4 regions of the Streptomyces sp. bgisy100 genome follow, and region 1 is predicted to be linked to each of the others. Evidence: riboswitches for the same ligand, from Rfam matches in the RefSeq annotation. Region 1 holds a riboswitch; each other region holds the start of a gene.
The links. Region 1 has a riboswitch for cyclic di-AMP ahead of AC3EQ1_RS25850 (transglycosylase family protein). Riboswitches for the same ligand answer to the same signal wherever they lie in the genome.
Positions count from the first base shown of each region.

Region 2: linked by a shared signal. The riboswitch ahead of AC3EQ1_RS28880 (M23 family metallopeptidase) and the one ahead of AC3EQ1_RS25850 (transglycosylase family protein) in region 1 are both predicted to bind cyclic di-AMP.
Region 3: linked by a shared signal. The riboswitch ahead of AC3EQ1_RS15445 (C40 family peptidase) and the one ahead of AC3EQ1_RS25850 (transglycosylase family protein) in region 1 are both predicted to bind cyclic di-AMP.
Region 4: linked by a shared signal. The riboswitch ahead of AC3EQ1_RS14415 (M23 family metallopeptidase) and the one ahead of AC3EQ1_RS25850 (transglycosylase family protein) in region 1 are both predicted to bind cyclic di-AMP.

Region 1 is NZ_JBYITE010000049.1:18,928-22,886, forward strand. Features, by position in the region: gene AC3EQ1_RS25840 (cytochrome P450 family protein) at 1-687, shown strand, start outside; gene AC3EQ1_RS25845 (LysM peptidoglycan-binding domain-containing protein) at 792-1,793, shown strand; cyclic di-AMP (ydaO/yuaA leader) riboswitch at 2,049-2,220, shown strand; gene AC3EQ1_RS25850 (transglycosylase family protein) at 2,225-2,896, shown strand; gene eno (phosphopyruvate hydratase) at 3,117-3,959, shown strand, end outside.
Region 2 is NZ_JBYITE010000066.1:3,491-7,449, reverse strand. Features, by position in the region: gene AC3EQ1_RS28890 (hypothetical protein) at 1-498, opposite strand, end outside; gene AC3EQ1_RS28885 (PP2C family protein-serine/threonine phosphatase) at 691-1,956, shown strand; cyclic di-AMP (ydaO/yuaA leader) riboswitch at 2,237-2,378, shown strand; gene AC3EQ1_RS28880 (M23 family metallopeptidase) at 2,390-3,454, shown strand; gene AC3EQ1_RS28875 (aldo/keto reductase) at 3,640-3,959, shown strand, end outside.
Region 3 is NZ_JBYITE010000019.1:43,710-47,668, forward strand. Features, by position in the region: gene pcrA (DNA helicase PcrA) at 1-2,046, opposite strand, end outside; cyclic di-AMP (ydaO/yuaA leader) riboswitch at 2,328-2,505, shown strand; gene AC3EQ1_RS15445 (C40 family peptidase) at 2,514-3,656, shown strand; gene AC3EQ1_RS15450 (hypothetical protein) at 3,903-3,959, opposite strand, start outside.
Region 4 is NZ_JBYITE010000017.1:40,919-44,877, forward strand. Features, by position in the region: gene AC3EQ1_RS14410 (M16 family metallopeptidase) at 1-1,212, shown strand, start outside; cyclic di-AMP (ydaO/yuaA leader) riboswitch at 1,533-1,690, shown strand; gene AC3EQ1_RS14415 (M23 family metallopeptidase) at 1,705-2,499, shown strand; gene AC3EQ1_RS14420 (GntR family transcriptional regulator) at 2,708-3,415, shown strand; gene AC3EQ1_RS14425 (HPr family phosphocarrier protein) at 3,677-3,958, opposite strand.

The DNA of each region.
Region 1 (3,959 bases):
AAGATGCGGTCGTACCTGGCCGAACTGATCCACCGCAAGCGGGCGGAACCGGGCGACGACCTCATCTCCGGCCTGATCCGCGCCAGCGACCACGGTGAGCACCTGACCGAGGGCGAGGCGGCCGCGATGGCGTTCATCCTGCTGTTCGCCGGTTTCGAGACCACGGTGAATCTCATCGGCAACGGTATGTACGCGCTGCTGCGCCATCCCGTTCAACGGGAGCGGCTGCAGCGCTCCCTGGCGGCCGGCGAAACGGAGCTGCTCGCCACCGGTGTCGAGGAGCTGCTGCGCTACGACGGCCCGGTCGAGCTCGCGACCTGGCGGTTCGCCACCGAGCCGCTGACCCTCGGCGGGCAGCGGATCGCCGCCGGGGAGCCGGTGCTGGTGGTACTGGCCGCGGCCGACCGCGACCCGGAGCGCTTCGACGCGCCCGGCACCCTCGACCTCGCCCGCCGCGACAACCAGCACCTCGGCTACGGCCACGGCATCCACTACTGCCTGGGCGCACCGCTCGCCCGGCTGGAGGCACAGACCGCGCTGGCCACCCTGCTGCGCCGTCTGCCGGATATGCGACTTGCGGTGGAAACGGATGAATTGCGATGGCGTGGCGGGCTCATCATGCGGGGACTGCGGACCCTTCCGGTGGAGTTCAGCCCTACGGGAAGTGAAGGTTTGTCAACTACGTGACCAATACGTGATCTCGGCTACATCGTCTTGTGACTGCCGTGGGCCGCCGTTACTTTCAAGCGGTCCCCCCACGGCCCTCTGTCACTCGCTCGAAAGGCAACCGCATGCGTTCCGGGAACGGTCGACACCGCCGCCCCCGCCAGGCACCCGCCATCTTCGTCACCGTCGGCATGACCGGAGCGGGCATCGCGATGCCGCTGCTCGGGGCCACCGGCGCCCAGGCGGCGGACGCCGACACCTGGGACCGGGTCGCCCAGTGCGAGAGCGGCGGGCTGTGGAGTGCCAACGCCGGCAACGGCTTCTACGGCGGTCTGCAGTTCACCCAGGAGATGTGGGAGGAGTACGGCGGCCGGGACTACGCGCCGCGCGCCGACCTGGCCAGCCGCTCCCAGCAGATATCGGTGGCCGAGAAGATCCTCACCGACCGCGGGCCGGAGGCCTGGCCCAGTTGTGCCACCAACGCGCGGCTCCAGGAAGGGGGCGAGGCCCCCGACGTCGACCCCGGCAGCACCGAGCCGCCGGGCCCGCTGGAGTCCCTGCTGCCGCTCGACCCGGAGTACTCCGACGGCGCGTCGTCGTCCGGCAGAGCCGACGACGACGCGGACCGCGCGCAGAGCGACGACGCCGATGACGACAAGGGCGACGGCGGGAAGCGCGAGGACGACAAGAACGGCGACGCGAAGAGCGACGACGCGAAGAACGGCGACGCGGACGACGGCAAGAGCGGCGACGACAAGGCCGACGCCCACCGGTCCGACGAAAGTGACGGAGCGTCCGGCGGGAAGGGTGGCTCGGACGAGGACGGCTCGGACAAGGGCGGCGACGGCACCGGCCGGCACCGTGGCGCCCCCGCCGACGAGCAGGAGTCCGGGGACGAGGAGCGCGACAGCGGACGGCACGCCTCGCGTGGTGAGGACCGGGCCGACACGTCCGCGGACGGCCGGTACACCGTCCAACCGGGTGACAGTTTGTCGGATATCGCTCAGGAGTACGCCCTTCCCGGTGGTTGGAGCGCGCTGTACGCGTCGAACGAGGACGTCGTCGGCTCCGACGCGGACGTGATTCGCCCAGGCCAGGACCTCGATCTGAGCGATTCCGAAGGGTAGTTCGAGCCCTTTCCGCCCGTTGTGGGTGCGTGAGAGAAGCATCTCATCGGCCCAACGCACCTGTCTGGACGGTCGGATGGCCCTGTACCCGCCCTCACCTGCGGTGATGTGAGTGACGGGCGGGCAGGGAGGGGTTTGATGGGCGGGATGTCGCACTTTGAACCTGCGGGGCGGGTGTGCTTACCGTCGTGTCCGCTCGCCACCGCGGGCGCCTCCGACCGTCACGCCGAATCCTGCCGGCGGCCGGAGGGAATCGTCGCGAAAGCGCCGTAGGCAGGAGCGGGGGACCCAAGGTAAGTGCCGGACACGTCCGTTGAAGGATGAACGGGCCGACCGGCTAGGGGTGAAGCCCGGTGCGCAGGCACCGGGCCGGGCACTCACAGCCCGAACCCGACAGCTCACCTCGCAGGCGTCGGTGAGGAGACCGTTCCATGCTGCTTTCCGGCAAGAACAAGCATCGCCGTCCGTCCAAGGCCGTCCGTATGGCCGCGCTCGCCGGTCTGGCGGGCACCGCCGTGGCCGCCCCGCTGATCGGCGCCACCTCGGCCTCCGCAGCCTCCGTGGACACCTGGGAGAAGGTCGCCCAGTGCGAGTCCGGTGGCAACTGGTCCATCAACACCGGCAACGGTTACTACGGTGGCCTGCAGTTCTCCCAGTCCAGCTGGGCCGCCGCGGGCGGCACCCAGTACGCCCCGCGCGCCGACCAGGCCACCAAGGAGCAGCAGATCGCCGCTGCCGAGAAGCTGCTCGCCCAGCAGGGTCCGGGCGCCTGGTCCTGCGCCGGGGCCGGCGGCCTCACCGCGGGCGGCCCGGCCGCCGGTGTCGACACCGGCTCCTCCTCCGGCGACGCCACGGAGGACCGCGGTGCCCCGGAGCACGCCGACCGCAGCGACCGCCCGGCGGCGGCCCCGCAGAAGCAGGCCGCGCCCAAGCCCGTCAAGAAGGGCGACGGCGAGTACAAGGTCAAGTCCGGCGACACCCTCGGCACCATCGCGAAGGCCGAGGACGTCAAGGGCGGCTGGAAGAAGGTCTACGACCTGAACAAGGACATCGTGGACGACGCCGATGTGATCTACCCGGGCCAGCGGCTCCACCTGAGCTGACCCGCCTCCCGCTGCCCCGGCCCGGCCGGGGCAGCGGGCGTGCCGCCCCGGCCGAGCGCCCTGCCCCCGGACGCGCCCGGCCGGGGCGTGCTTTTGCGGGTCTATGGGCGCCTTTTCGTCTCGCCGGGCGGGCAGAGGCCGACCGATGCGGCCGGTCCGGTTAGGCTCGTGGCGCAGCGCCACCCAGACACTGCGAATCTGCGTCACACCCATGAAGGAGATGCTCGTGCCGTCCATCGACGTCGTCGTAGCCCGGGAAATCCTCGACTCGCGAGGCAACCCCACGGTCGAGGTCGAGGTCGGCCTCGACGACGGCAGCACCGGTCGTGCCGCCGTCCCCTCCGGTGCCTCCACCGGAGCGTTCGAGGCCCTCGAGCTCCGCGACGGTGACAAGAGCCGCTACGGCGGCAAGGGTGTCGAGAAGGCCGTCCTCGCCGTGATCGAGCAGATCGGCCCGGAGCTCGTCGGCTACGACGCCACCGAGCAGCGGCTGATCGACCAGGCGATGTTCGACCTGGACGCCACCCCGGACAAGTCCTCGCTCGGCGCCAACGCCATCCTCGGCGTCTCGCTGGCCGTCGCGCACGCCGCCTCCGAGGCGTCCGACCTGCCGCTCTTCCGGTACCTCGGTGGCCCCAACGCCCACCTGCTGCCGGTCCCGATGATGAACATCCTCAACGGCGGCTCGCACGCCGACTCCAATGTGGACATCCAGGAGTTCATGATCGCCCCGATCGGCGCGGAGTCCTTCTCCGAGGCCCTGCGCTGGGGCGCCGAGGTCTACCACACGCTGAAGTCCGTGCTGAAGGAGCGGGGCCTGTCCACCGGCCTCGGCGACGAGGGCGGCTTCGCCCCGAACCTGGACTCCAACCGTGAGGCCCTCGACCTGATCGTCGAGGCCATCGAGAAGGCCGGCTACACCCCCGGCCAGGACATCGCGCTCGCGCTCGACGTCGCCGCCACCGAGTTCTACAAGGACGGCGCGTACGCGTTCGAGGGCAAGTCGCTCTCCGCCGCCGAGATGACCTCCTACTACGCCGAGCTGGTCGCCGCGTACCCGCTG
Region 2 (3,959 bases), on a different contig from region 1:
GTCGGGGGCGTGACCGTTCGCCTGCTCGACGGCCTGGTCGACGAAGCCGGTGACCGTGGCCTTGACGTTGCCGTCGCCGGAGCGGGCCGCGGCGCCGGTGAGGTTGTCGACCGTGTTGCGCGACATCACGGAGGAGTCGGCGCCGGCGTCGAACCGGTCGCCCAGCGCGACCGCGTAGACACCGGTGATGCCGGTCTTGGTCCGCAGGTCCTGGAGCAGCGTCGACGGGGGGAACTCGGAGGTGGCGGGGAGCACGGCGACGAAGACCGGCTTGTCCGCCTTCTTGATCTTGTCCGCCAGGGCGTCGGCGTCCGCGGGAGGCAGCTGGGACGCGGCCCGGGGATCGACGTAGACGGGGCCCTGTTTCAGGGCCGCGGCGGCGCTGTCCAGTCCGTCCGCGGCCCGGGCGCCGGGAGCCATCACGGCCACCAGCACGAGAGCGGCGGCCACCAGCGCCAGCACCGGCCAGCAGGCCGCGCGGCGTACTGCGCTCTTCATACTTACGACGCTAACCCCAAAGGCGGAATAATGGGCTATTCAGGCATATCGGATATAGCGGCAGGGAATGGGGTGGGCCGGTGTCCATCACGTGGCGTACGCCGATTCGCCGTCCGGCCGGTCACCGGAGAGCCTGAGGGGGCGGTGCCGTACCGCTCCCGCGCCATGGACGGTAGGAGACACGAGGTGGGGATGCGAGTCGGGGGATCTGGCCGCACGGGCCGCAGGCTCCGCGGCACGGACCGGGCTCCGGGCGAACGCGACGACGAGAACCGCTCCGCCGGCCGGTCCCGCGTCGCCCGCTGGATGCCCGCGCTGCTGATCATCGGCGGGCTGACCTTCGACCTCTCGACGCCGGCCCGGTTCACCGGCTCCCCCTTCTTCTCGGCCGCGCCGCTGGTGGCCGCGCCGTTCTTCTCGCTGCGGGCCACGGCTGCCGCGGGGATCGCCGCCGGGGGAGCGGTCGTCGCCCTGCACCTCTACAACGGCGACGCGGGCGACATCGAGTCGGTGACGGAGCTGGTCACCGTGCTGACCGTCGCCCTGCTCGCGCTGTTCATCAACCGGGTGGTGCGGCGCGGGGACCGGCAGCTGGCGTCGGCCCGCAGCATCGCCGAGGCGGTCCAGCTCGCCGTCCTGCCGACGCCCGACGAACGCATCGGCGGCTTCCAGGTCGCCGCCCGGTACGAGGCGGCGCTGGCCGACGCCCGGATCGGCGGGGACCTCTACGCCGTCCAGCAGACCCCGCACGGGGTCCGCCTGATCGTGGGCGACGTCCGGGGGAAGGGGCTGGGGGCCGTCGCGGCGGTCGCCGTGGTCATCGGTGCCTTCCGGGAGGCGGCCGAGGAGGAACCGGATCTGGTGGAGGTCGCCGCCCGGCTGGAGCGGGCGCTGGCCCGCGAGGCGCGGGGCGAGGACCTGGACCGGTTCGAGGGCTTCACCACCGCGGTGCTGGCGGAGGTGGGCGCCGCGCGCCCCTCCGCCACCGACGGGGCGCCGCCCGAGGGCACGCTGCGCGTCCTCAACCGCGGCCACCCGGCGCCGCTGCTGCTCTCCGCCGACGGCTCGGTGTGCGGGGTCGAGCCGGGGGTGGCCTCGCTGCCGCTCGGGATGGGGGATCTGGGGGCCTGGCCGGAGCAGGTCGACACCTTCGACTTCCCGCGCGGTTCGACCCTGCTGCTGTTCACCGACGGGGTGACCGAGGCCCGGGACGAGAAGGGGGTCTTCTACGACCCGGCGAAGCGGCTCGACGGCCGGCTGTTCCCCGGGCCCGACGCCCTCCTCGACGCGCTCGTCGAGGACGTGGCCCGGCACACCGGGGGCGAGCCGGCGGACGACATGGCGCTGCTGGCGGTCAGCCGGCCGGGGCGGCGGCAGCCGGAGCGCCGGAGGACCGTGGGGCTGACCCGTGGTCCGGACGAGGGCAGGGCCGCCGCCCCGGCACCCTACGGTCCGTGACCGGAATGCATCACTTCGCATAACAAGTGACGCACGATCAGCCGGAACGTGTTTCGCGGGCCCGCTCAACTCGCCCCTATTGGGCGGCACATGTCCGGATTGATCCTACTCCAATCTGTTAACGATCAACGAGAACCGCTTGGAATCCGGCCCCGGCCCTATTAACGTTCGATAACGCAGCGCGGTCGTCCCAGCCGTCACAAGAGACGGCACCGTGCGCCATCGCCGAATCCCGCACACACAGCACCACCCCGCAGGGCCTGCACCACCGGACACACCAGCTCCACCTGCACCACCTGCACCCAGGGAACCGGGGAACCAACACCTTGGGGTGAATCGGGCGTCTCTCCCAGAGGGGTCCGTAGGAGACCTTCCTGCTCCGAACCCGTCAGCTAACCCGGTAGGCGAGAAGGAAGGAAAGGAGTGCGCCCGCGTGGCGTCCAACAGGCCTGCCCCCGAATCCCCGTACACACCCCAGAGTTTCGATCCCGGATTCGGTGAGGAACCCCCGGCCGCGGCGGGTGAGTGGAATCCGACCGAGGAATCCGTCGCCCCGGTGCGCGGCCGGCACCGCGTCGTCAAGCAGCGCGGTGGCGGCATGGCCCGTAGCGGCGCCGTCCTCGGCGTGGGCGTCTTCGCCGCGGTCGGCGCGGGTGGCATGGCCAGCGCGCAGGAGAAGCCGCCGGTCTCCATCTCCATGCCGGACCTCTCCTCCGTCTCGGAGAAGCTTCCCGACGCCGCGTCCCTGCCCGGCATCGGCTCCCTGGTCGCGGACGACGCGGAGCAGGCCCCGGTCGCCGTCGCCTCCGCCGCCCCGCTGAGTGACGCCGGGCTCACCGCCGACGAGGCCGCCGACGGCACCGGCGCGGGCGAGGCGCTGCGCGCCCGCATCATGCGCCAGGCCGAGCAGCAGCAGAGCGCCGCCGAGAAGGCCGAGCGCGAGGCCGCGGAGAAGGCCGCCGAGAAGGCCGCCGCGGAGAGGGCCGCCGAGCAGGCCGAGCGGAAGAAGGCCGAGGCCGCCGCCGCGAAGAAGAAGGCGGCGGAGGAGGCGGCCCGGGAGGCCCGTGAGAAGGCCGAGGCCGAGCGGCTGGCGAAGCTCGCCAAGCAGTTCACCGTCCCGGTCTCCTCCTACACCCTCACCTCCAGCTTCGGCCAGGCCGGCGACCTCTGGTCCAACGACCACACCGGCCAGGACTTCGCGGCCCCCACCGGCACCCCCGCCAAGGCGGTCCACGGCGGCACCATCACCCAGGCCGGCTGGGCCGGGGCGTACGGCTACCGGATCGTGCTCACCCTCGACGACGGCACCGAGGTCTGGTACTGCCACCTCTCCTCGATGACGAAGACCTCCGGCAAGGTGACCACGGGCGAGACCATCGGCCGCGTCGGCGCCACCGGCAACGTCACCGGTCCCCACCTCCACCTCGAGGTCCGTCCCGACGGCGGCTCCCCGATCGACCCGGCCTCCTGGCTGCGGGACCGCGGCCTCTCCATCTGACGGCCGCTCCCGCCACCGGCGCCCGCCGCCGCAGCCTCCGACAGCCCTGGTGACGTCCCCCCGACACCAGGGCTGTCGGCCTGTCCGCGGCGCCCCGGCGCAACCGCCCGCGGTACGGCAGCAGCCTCCGCCGTACCGCAGCTGCCGACGGAATAGCCCCCGCCGCCCCCCAGTTGACGCCTGATATGGCTGACCAGCGCAAGTCCCTCGGCGACCTGACCGTCTCCCCGCTCTGCCTCGGCGGCAATGTCTTCGGCTGGACCGCGGACGAGGCGGAGTCCTTCGCCGTTCTCGACGCGTACACCGCGGCCGGCGGCAACTTCGTGGACACCGCCGACGCCTATTCCGCCTGGGTGCCGGGCCACGTCGGCGGCGAGTCCGAGACGGTCCTCGGCAACTGGATGGCGGCCCGCGGCAACCGCGCGGACGTCGTGATCGCGACGAAGGTGGGGGCGCACCCCGACTACAAGGGGCTCTCCGCGAAGACCGTCAAGGAAGCGGCCGA
Region 3 (3,959 bases), on a different contig from region 1:
GGCCCGGGTGATGCCCACGTACGCGAGCCGCCGCTCCTCCTCCAGCTCCTTGGTCTGGCCGAGCGAGCGCATGTGCGGGAAGACGCCGTCCTCCAGGCCGGTCAGGAAGACGACCGGGAACTCCAGGCCCTTGGCGGTGTGCAGGGTCATCAGCGTGACGACGCCGGACCCCTCCTCGTCCTCGTCGGGGATCTGGTCGGAGTCCGCCACCAGCGCGACCCGCTCCAGGAACTCGGGGAGGGTGCCCGGGTCCTCCTCGGTGCGCTCCTGCTCGAACTCCAGTGCCACGGCGGCGAGTTCCTGGAGGTTCTCGATCCGGGTCTCGTCCTGCGGGTCGGTCGACGCCTGGAGCTCCGCCAGGTAGCCGGTGCGTTCCAGGACCGCTTCGAGCACGGTGGCCGGGCCGGCGCCCGACTCGGCGATGGTGCGCAGCTCTTCCAGCAGGGTGTTGAACCGCTTCACCGCGTTCGCGGAGCGGGCCGCCATGCCGTACGCCTCGTCGACCCGGCGCAGCGCCTGGGCGAAGGAGACCTTCTCCCGGGCGGCCAGCGCCTCGATCATCGCCTCGGCCCGGTCGCCGATGCCACGCTTGGGCACGTTGAGGATCCGGCGCAGCGGCACGGTGTCCTCGGGGTTGGCGAGCACCCGCAGGTACGCGAGGACGTCGCGGACCTCCTTGCGCTCGTAGAAGCGGACGCCGCCGACGACCTTGTAGGGCAGCCCGACCCGGATGAAGATCTCCTCGAAGACACGGGACTGGGCGTTGGTCCGGTAGAAGACGGCGACGTCGCCGGCGCGGGCGTCGCCCGCGTCCGTCAGCCGGTCGATCTCGTCGGCGACGAACTGCGCCTCGTCGTGTTCGGTGTCGGCGACGTAGCCGGTGATCGTCGCGCCCGCGCCGGCCTCGGTCCAGAGGTTCTTGGGGCGGCGGTTCTCGTTCCGCTCGATGACGGCGTTGGCGGCGCTGAGGATGGTCTGCGAGGAGCGGTAGTTCTGCTCCAGCAGGATCGTGGTGGCGTCCGGGTAGTCCTCCTCGAACTGGAGGATGTTGCGGATCGTGGCGCCGCGGAAGGCGTAGATCGACTGGTCGGCGTCGCCCACCACGCACAGCTCGGCCACGTCCTGGCCCGGCACGGTCTCCCCGGTGCCGACCAGCTCGCGCACCAGCGTGTACTGGGCGTGGTTGGTGTCCTGGTACTCGTCGACGAGGACGTGCCGGAAGCGCCGCCGGTAGTGCTCGGCGACGTCCGGGAACGCCTGGAGCAGGTGGACCGTGGTCATGATGATGTCGTCGAAGTCGAGGGCGTTGGCCTCGCGCAGCCTCGACTGGTACATCGCGTAGGCCTCGGCGAGCGTCTTCTCGAAAGCGTCCGCGGCCTGCCCGGCGAAGGTCTCCTCGTCGATGAGCTCGTTCTTGAGGTTGGAGATCTTCGCGCTGAACGACTTGGGCGGATACCGCTTGGGGTCCAGGTCGAGATCCCGGCAGACCAGCGACATCAGGCGCTTGGAGTCCGCGGCGTCGTAGATCGAGAAGCTGGAGGTGAAGCCGAGCTTCTTGCTCTCCCGGCGCAGGATGCGGACGCAGGCGCTGTGGAAGGTGGACACCCACATGGCGTTCGCCCGGGGGCCGACGAGCTCCTCGACGCGCTCCTTCATCTCCCCGGCGGCCTTGTTGGTGAAGGTGATCGCGAGGATCTGGCCGGGGTGGACGTGGCGCGCGCCCAGGAGGTGGGCGATGCGGTGGGTCAGCACCCGGGTCTTGCCCGAGCCGGCGCCGGCGACGATGAGCAGCGGCGATCCGGTGTGGACGACGGCGGCGCGCTGCTGCTCGTTCAGCCCCTCGAGCAGCGCGGCCGGGTCGATGGCAGGCCTCGGCGCGCCGTCGCGGTAGTACGCGTCCCGCTGGACGGGGTGGTCGAAGCGCCCCTCGAAGAGGTCGTGGGGGACCTCCTCCCGCGGGTGCGCGGACTCCTCGGGCGGCGGCGGGGGCTCCTCGCCCGAGTGCTCGAGGTCCGCCAGGAAGCTGTCGTCAAAGAGGCTGCTCATCGCCCACCGAGTCTAGGCGGCCGGACCGACAGCCCACACCGGTTCCCGCGTCCGTGCGGCCTCGACCGTCCCGTTCCGGCCGCCGCCGGTCCGCCGGCGGGCAAGGAGCAGGCCGTGGGGCCCGGCCGGCAGCAGGCCGGGGGTCGGCATGATCCAGCTCACACCTCAGGTCACGAAAAGGTTTCGGGCATATCGAACACCAGCCTTCACAGCACCCCCACACATTGGCTACCGTGCTCGCTCAGGCGGCTCGCACCACCCGCCGACGACCGCGTCGGCACGGGCGGCCTCCGCCGAGTCCGGCCCTGCCTCAGGCACCCGGAGCCGGGGACCCACAAAGCAACAATGGGGTGAATCGGCCCTCCGCACGCGGATCGAACGCCGTGCACGGGCCGTAGGGCAGCCTTCCGATCCGCCCGAACCCGACAGCTAACCCGGTAGGCGGTCCACGGAAGGAGACGCGCGCCTTGGCGTCGCACCGCAAACCGCGGACCAGTATTCTCGCCTCCCCCGGCTCCAGCCGCGCGGCCGTCGGCCTCACCACCGCGGCGATGGCGTCCGCGACGCTGCTGTCGCAGAGCGCCCAGGCCGCGCCGGACGAGCCGCGGCAGAGCATCGAAGAGGTCCAGAAGAAGGTCGACGACCTGTACCGCCAGGCCGAGTCGTCCACCCAGGAGTACAACCAGGCCAAGGAGCGCACCGACGCCCAGCGGTCGCGCACCGACCGGCTGGTCGACGACGTCGCGAAGCGGACGGAGCGGCTGAACGAGTCCCGCCGCAAGCTCGGCGGCCTCGCCGCGGCCCAGTACCGCGAGGGCGGGATGGCCCCGACCGCCACCCTGATGCTCTCGGAGCAGCCGCAGGACTACTTCGACCAGAACCACCTGATGGACCGGATGACCCAGCGCCAGCAGCGCGCCGTCTCGGACTTCCAGGAGGAGCAGGAGAAGGCGTCCGAGCAGCGGGGCAGGGCCACCCGGAGCCTGGAGTCCCTCACCGATTCGCAGGACCGGCTGCGGGCCAGCAAGCGGACCGTGCAGCGCAAGCTCGCCGAGGCGCGCGATCTGCTGTCGGACCTGACCGCCGAGGAGAAGGCCCGGCTGGCGGCGATCGAGCGCCGGAAGCAGGCCGAGGCCCAGCGCAAGGCGGAGGAGCTGGCCCGGGAGCAGGCCGAGAAGCAGCGCCGGGAGGAGGCCCAGCAGGACGACGCCACGGGCGGTTCCACCGGCACCGGCCAGGACTCGGACTCCGGCACCGCCTCGGCCAAGGCCGCCCAGGCGCTGGCCTTCGCGAAGGCGCAGATAGGCAAGCCGTACGTGTGGGGCGCCAGCGGCCCGAACTCCTTCGACTGCTCGGGGCTCACCCAGGCCGCGTGGAAGAGCGCCGGGGTCTCCCTGCCGCGTACCACCTGGGACCAGGTGAAGGTCGGCACCCGGGTCGCCACCGAGGACCTCAAGCCGGGTGACCTGGTGTTCTTCTACGACGACATCAGCCATGTCGGGATCTACGCGGGCAACGGCCAGATGGTCCACGCCCCGAAGCCGGGCGCCAACGTCCGCACCGAGGCGATCACCTACATGCCGATCTACGGCAGCGTCCGCCCCTCGTAACCGGCCGACGACGCGGAGTGCGCCCCACCGGACCGCCGGTGGGGCGCACTGCGTTCGGGGGCGGGTGGCCTGTGAAGGGGCGCCTCGGGGTCGGGTGTCGCTTCCGACCGGCCGGGGCCGCCCCCTTTCCCGGACTCCGGGGGCACGTCCCGGGCCGGGACTCCGGGGGTACGTCCAGAGCCGGGACTCCGGGGGCACGTCCAGAGCCGGGACTGCGGGGCTACGTCCCGGGCCGGGACTGCGGGGCTACGTCCAGAGCACCGCGATGAACACATTGGCGACCGTCAGCAGGCCGACCGCGGC
Region 4 (3,959 bases), on a different contig from region 1:
GACGCCGAGCCCGAGGGGCTGGACGGGGTCGCCACGATCATGGCCCGGGCCCTGTCCGAGGGCACCGACAAGCACACGGCCGAGGAGTTCGCCGCCGAGCTGGAGCGCTGCGGCGCCACGCTCGACGCGCACGCCGACCACCCCGGCGTCCGGGTCTCCCTGGAGGTCCCCGCCTCCCGGCTGGCCAAGGCGCTCGGGCTGCTCGCCGACGCACTGCGCGCCCCGGCGTTCCCCGACGGCGAGATCGAGCGGCTCGTCGCCAACCGGCTGGACGAGATCCCGCACGAGCAGGCCAACCCGGCCCGCCGCGCGGCCAAGGAGCTCTCCAAGGAGCTCTTCCCGGCCTCGTCCCGGATGTCCCGCCCCCGGCAGGGCACCGAGGAGACCGTCGCACGCATCGACGCCGCGGCCGTCCGGGCCTTCTACGAGGCCCACGTCCGGCCCGCCACCGCCACCGCGGTGGTCGTCGGCGACCTGGCCGGCACCGACCTCGCCGCGGTGCTCGGCGACACCCTGGGCGCCTGGACCGGCGGCCCCGCCGAGCTGCGCCCGGTACCGCCGGTGACCGCCGACGACACCGGCCGCGTGGTGATCGTGGACCGGCCCGGCGCCGTCCAGACCCAGCTGCTGATCGGCCGGATCGGCCCGGACCGGCACGACCGGGTGTGGTCGGCCCAGGTGCTCGGGATCTACTGCCTCGGCGGCACCCTCACCTCCCGGCTCGACCGGGTGCTGCGGGAGGAGAAGGGCTACACCTACGGCGTGCGGTCCTTCGGCCAGGTCCTGCGCTCCGGTCCCGACGGCACCGGCGCCTCGCTGCTGGCCATCAGCGGCTCGGTGGACACCGCCTCCACCGGCCCCGCCCTGGACGACGCCTGGAAGGTGCTGCGCACTCTCGCCGCCGAGGGCCTGACCGACGCCGAGCGGGACGTCGCCGTGCAGAACCTCGTCGGGGTCGCGCCCCTGAAGTACGAGACGGCAGCGGCCGTCGCCGGCACCCTCGCCGACCAGGTGGAGCAGCACCTGCCGGACGACTACCAGGCACAGCTCTACGCCCGGCTCGCCGAGACCGGCACCGTGGAGGCGACGGCGGCGGCCGTCAGCGCCTTCCCGGTGGACCGGCTGGTCACCGTGCTCGTGGGCGACGCCTCGCAGATCGAGGAGCCGGTGCGGGCGCTCGGCATCGGCGAGGTGAAGGTGGTCGGCGGCTGAGCCGCCCGGCCCGGCGGCGGGGCGGGCCCGTCCCCAACTCGTGAGTCCGCCGGTCCCGTTGTGGCGTCAGGCGCCCCAAAGGGCTTGTCCCCCGGGGCGGCTGACGCCGCGTCGGTCCGTTCCGGCGGGCCGTGACACGACAGCGAACCCCGGTGCCGGGTACGGCACCGGGGTTCGGTCGTATGCCCGTTTTGTTGGTGAGGGTGAGTGTTCTCCTGTGGTGTGCGCAACAAAGATCGGCATTTCTTTGGCGATTGAAAGATGTCCCGTTTAGCGTCGGTGCGGCTGTTCGGTCGGACACCGGCCGCACCCGCGGCACCGGACAGTCATCGCCGAGTCCCCGTACGGCGCGAGCCAGGGGAGCCGGGGACCCGTGCGCAGTCCCTGGGGTGAATCGGACGCCTCTCCGGAGGGGTCCGTAGGAGACCTTCCTGCTCCGAACCCGTCAGCTAACCCGGTAGGCGAGAAGGAAGGAAAGGAGTACGCCGCCCCATGGCGTTCACCCGTGCCACCGGGAAACACCGCCGTCCGAGCCGCATGGCCCGCTCCGGCGCGAACATCGCAGGCATAGCCACGCTCACCGCCGCCGGCGCCGTCACCTCGGTCGCTTCGCCCGCGCTCGCCGCGCCCGGGGAGACCCCGGCGCCCGAGGAGACCGGGCTGCGTCAGGCGATCGTCGCCGGGGACACCCTCGCCGACACGATCGACGCCCAGGCGAAGGCCCAGCAGGAGGCCGCCGACGCGGCCGCCGCCAAGGCCAAGGCCGAGGCCGAGGCCAAGAAGCGGGCCGCCGAGGCCCGGCGCGAGGCCGCCGCCAAGGCCGAGAAGGCGCGCGAGGCCAAGGAGCGGGCCGCCCGCGAGGCCGAGCGCAAGCGTCTGAACACCTTCGTCCTCCCCGTCGAGGGCAGCAGCGTCTCCACCGGATACCAGGCATCCGGCGGCGCCTGGTCCTCCGGCAGCCACACCGGCATCGACTTCCACGCCTCTGTCGGCACCTCCGTCCACGCCGTCGGCGCGGGCGAGGTCGTCGAGGCCGGCTGGGGCGGCGCCTACGGCAACAACGTGGTGATCAAGATGAAGGACGGCACGTACACCCAGTACGGCCACCTGTCGTCCATCGGCGTCTCCGTGGGCGAGACGGTCACCCCGGGGAAGCAGATCGGCCTGTCCGGCAACACCGGCAACACCACTGGCCCGCACCTGCACTTCGAGGCCCGTACCTCGCCCGACTACGGCTCGGACATGGACCCGGTCGCCTACCTCCGGTCGCACGGCCTCAGCCTCTGAAGTCCCCGACCGCCGCCGGCCGCAAGGCAGCGCCGATCCCGCACCTCCAGCGGGGCAACGCCGGTCCGGCCTGTCCGAAAGTCAGCGCCGGTCCGGCCGTACGCGTCGGAAACGCCTCCGCATTGCCATAGAGTTCCTGAACGGGGCGGCAGCGAATTGTGCTTCGCCCTTCACCTTTCACAGGAGGTCGGGCCATGCGGGGGCGACGGTGAACGGAAATGCGCTGCCGACGGCCGGTAAGGGAATTCCGGCGCACGCGGTGTGCCAGGCGATCCGGGAAGACATCGTCTCCGGTGCGCACCCGCCCGGCAGCCGGCTCACCGAGGAGGTGCTGGCCCGCCGCTACGGCGTCTCCCGGGTGCCGGTCCGGGAGGCCCTGTGCACGCTGGAGTCCGAGGGGTTCGTGACCACGCGCCGGCACGCCGGTGCCTGTGTCGCCGAGCCCACCGCGCAGGAGGCGGCCGACCTCCTCGACATGCGGGTGCTGCTGGAACCGCTGGGCGCCGCCCGCGCCGCCCAGCGCCGCACCGAGGCCCATCTCAAGGTGCTGCGCGGACTGGTCCGGCTGGGCCAGGAGCGGGCCCGCCGGGGGCACACCGCGGATCTGCGGCCGCTCGGCGACTGGTTCCACGAGACCCTCGCCCAGGCGTCCGGCAGCCCCAGCCTGGCCTCGCTGCTCACCCAGGTCCGCCGCAAGGTCACCTGGGTGTACGCGGCCCATCCGCCGGTCCGCAGGGCCGAGTCCTGGCAGGAGTACGGCGCGGTCACCGACGCGGTGGCGCGGCGTGACGCGGACCGGGCCCGCACGCTGATGGCCGCGCACGCCGAACGTTCCCTGGCGGCCTACCGGCTGCGCCGGCCCTTTCCGGTGAGAAATCCGAAACAGCCCGTCAACACGCTGAGCGCGGGGAATTAACAGAATTCCGGTAACGGCGGGCGGGAATTCGGTCCGCACATTTGCGTCGAACGGGAACGGGAACGGGAGCGGAAAAAGGACAGGGCCGCGGCGTCCCTCCGAAAGGTTCACCACGGCCCGGCCGTGCACGGCATTTCCCCGGCGGTCCGCACGGTGGCGGCCCGCACGTGGGCAGTCTGCTCGGTGTCCCTTCCCGCGGCGGTTGCGCGCCGGACACCCGCAGGACCCGCCCGCCGGGGGCGGGCCGGGCGCAAGGAGCCCTCAGACGGTCTCCGGGAGCTCCTCCAGCCCCTCGGCGACCAGCTTCGCCAGCCGGTCGAGAGCGGCCTCGGCACCGTCGGCCTCGGAGGAGAGGACGATCTCCTCGCCGCCCTGGGCACCCAGTCCCAGCACGGCCAGCATCGAAGCGGCGTTGACCGGGGTGCCGTCGGGCTTGGCGATCGTCACGGGGACGCCGGAGGCGTTCGCCGCGCGAACGAAGATCGAAGCGGGCCGGGCATGCAGGCCCTCGGCCCAGCCGACAGTGACGCGGCGCTCAACCATG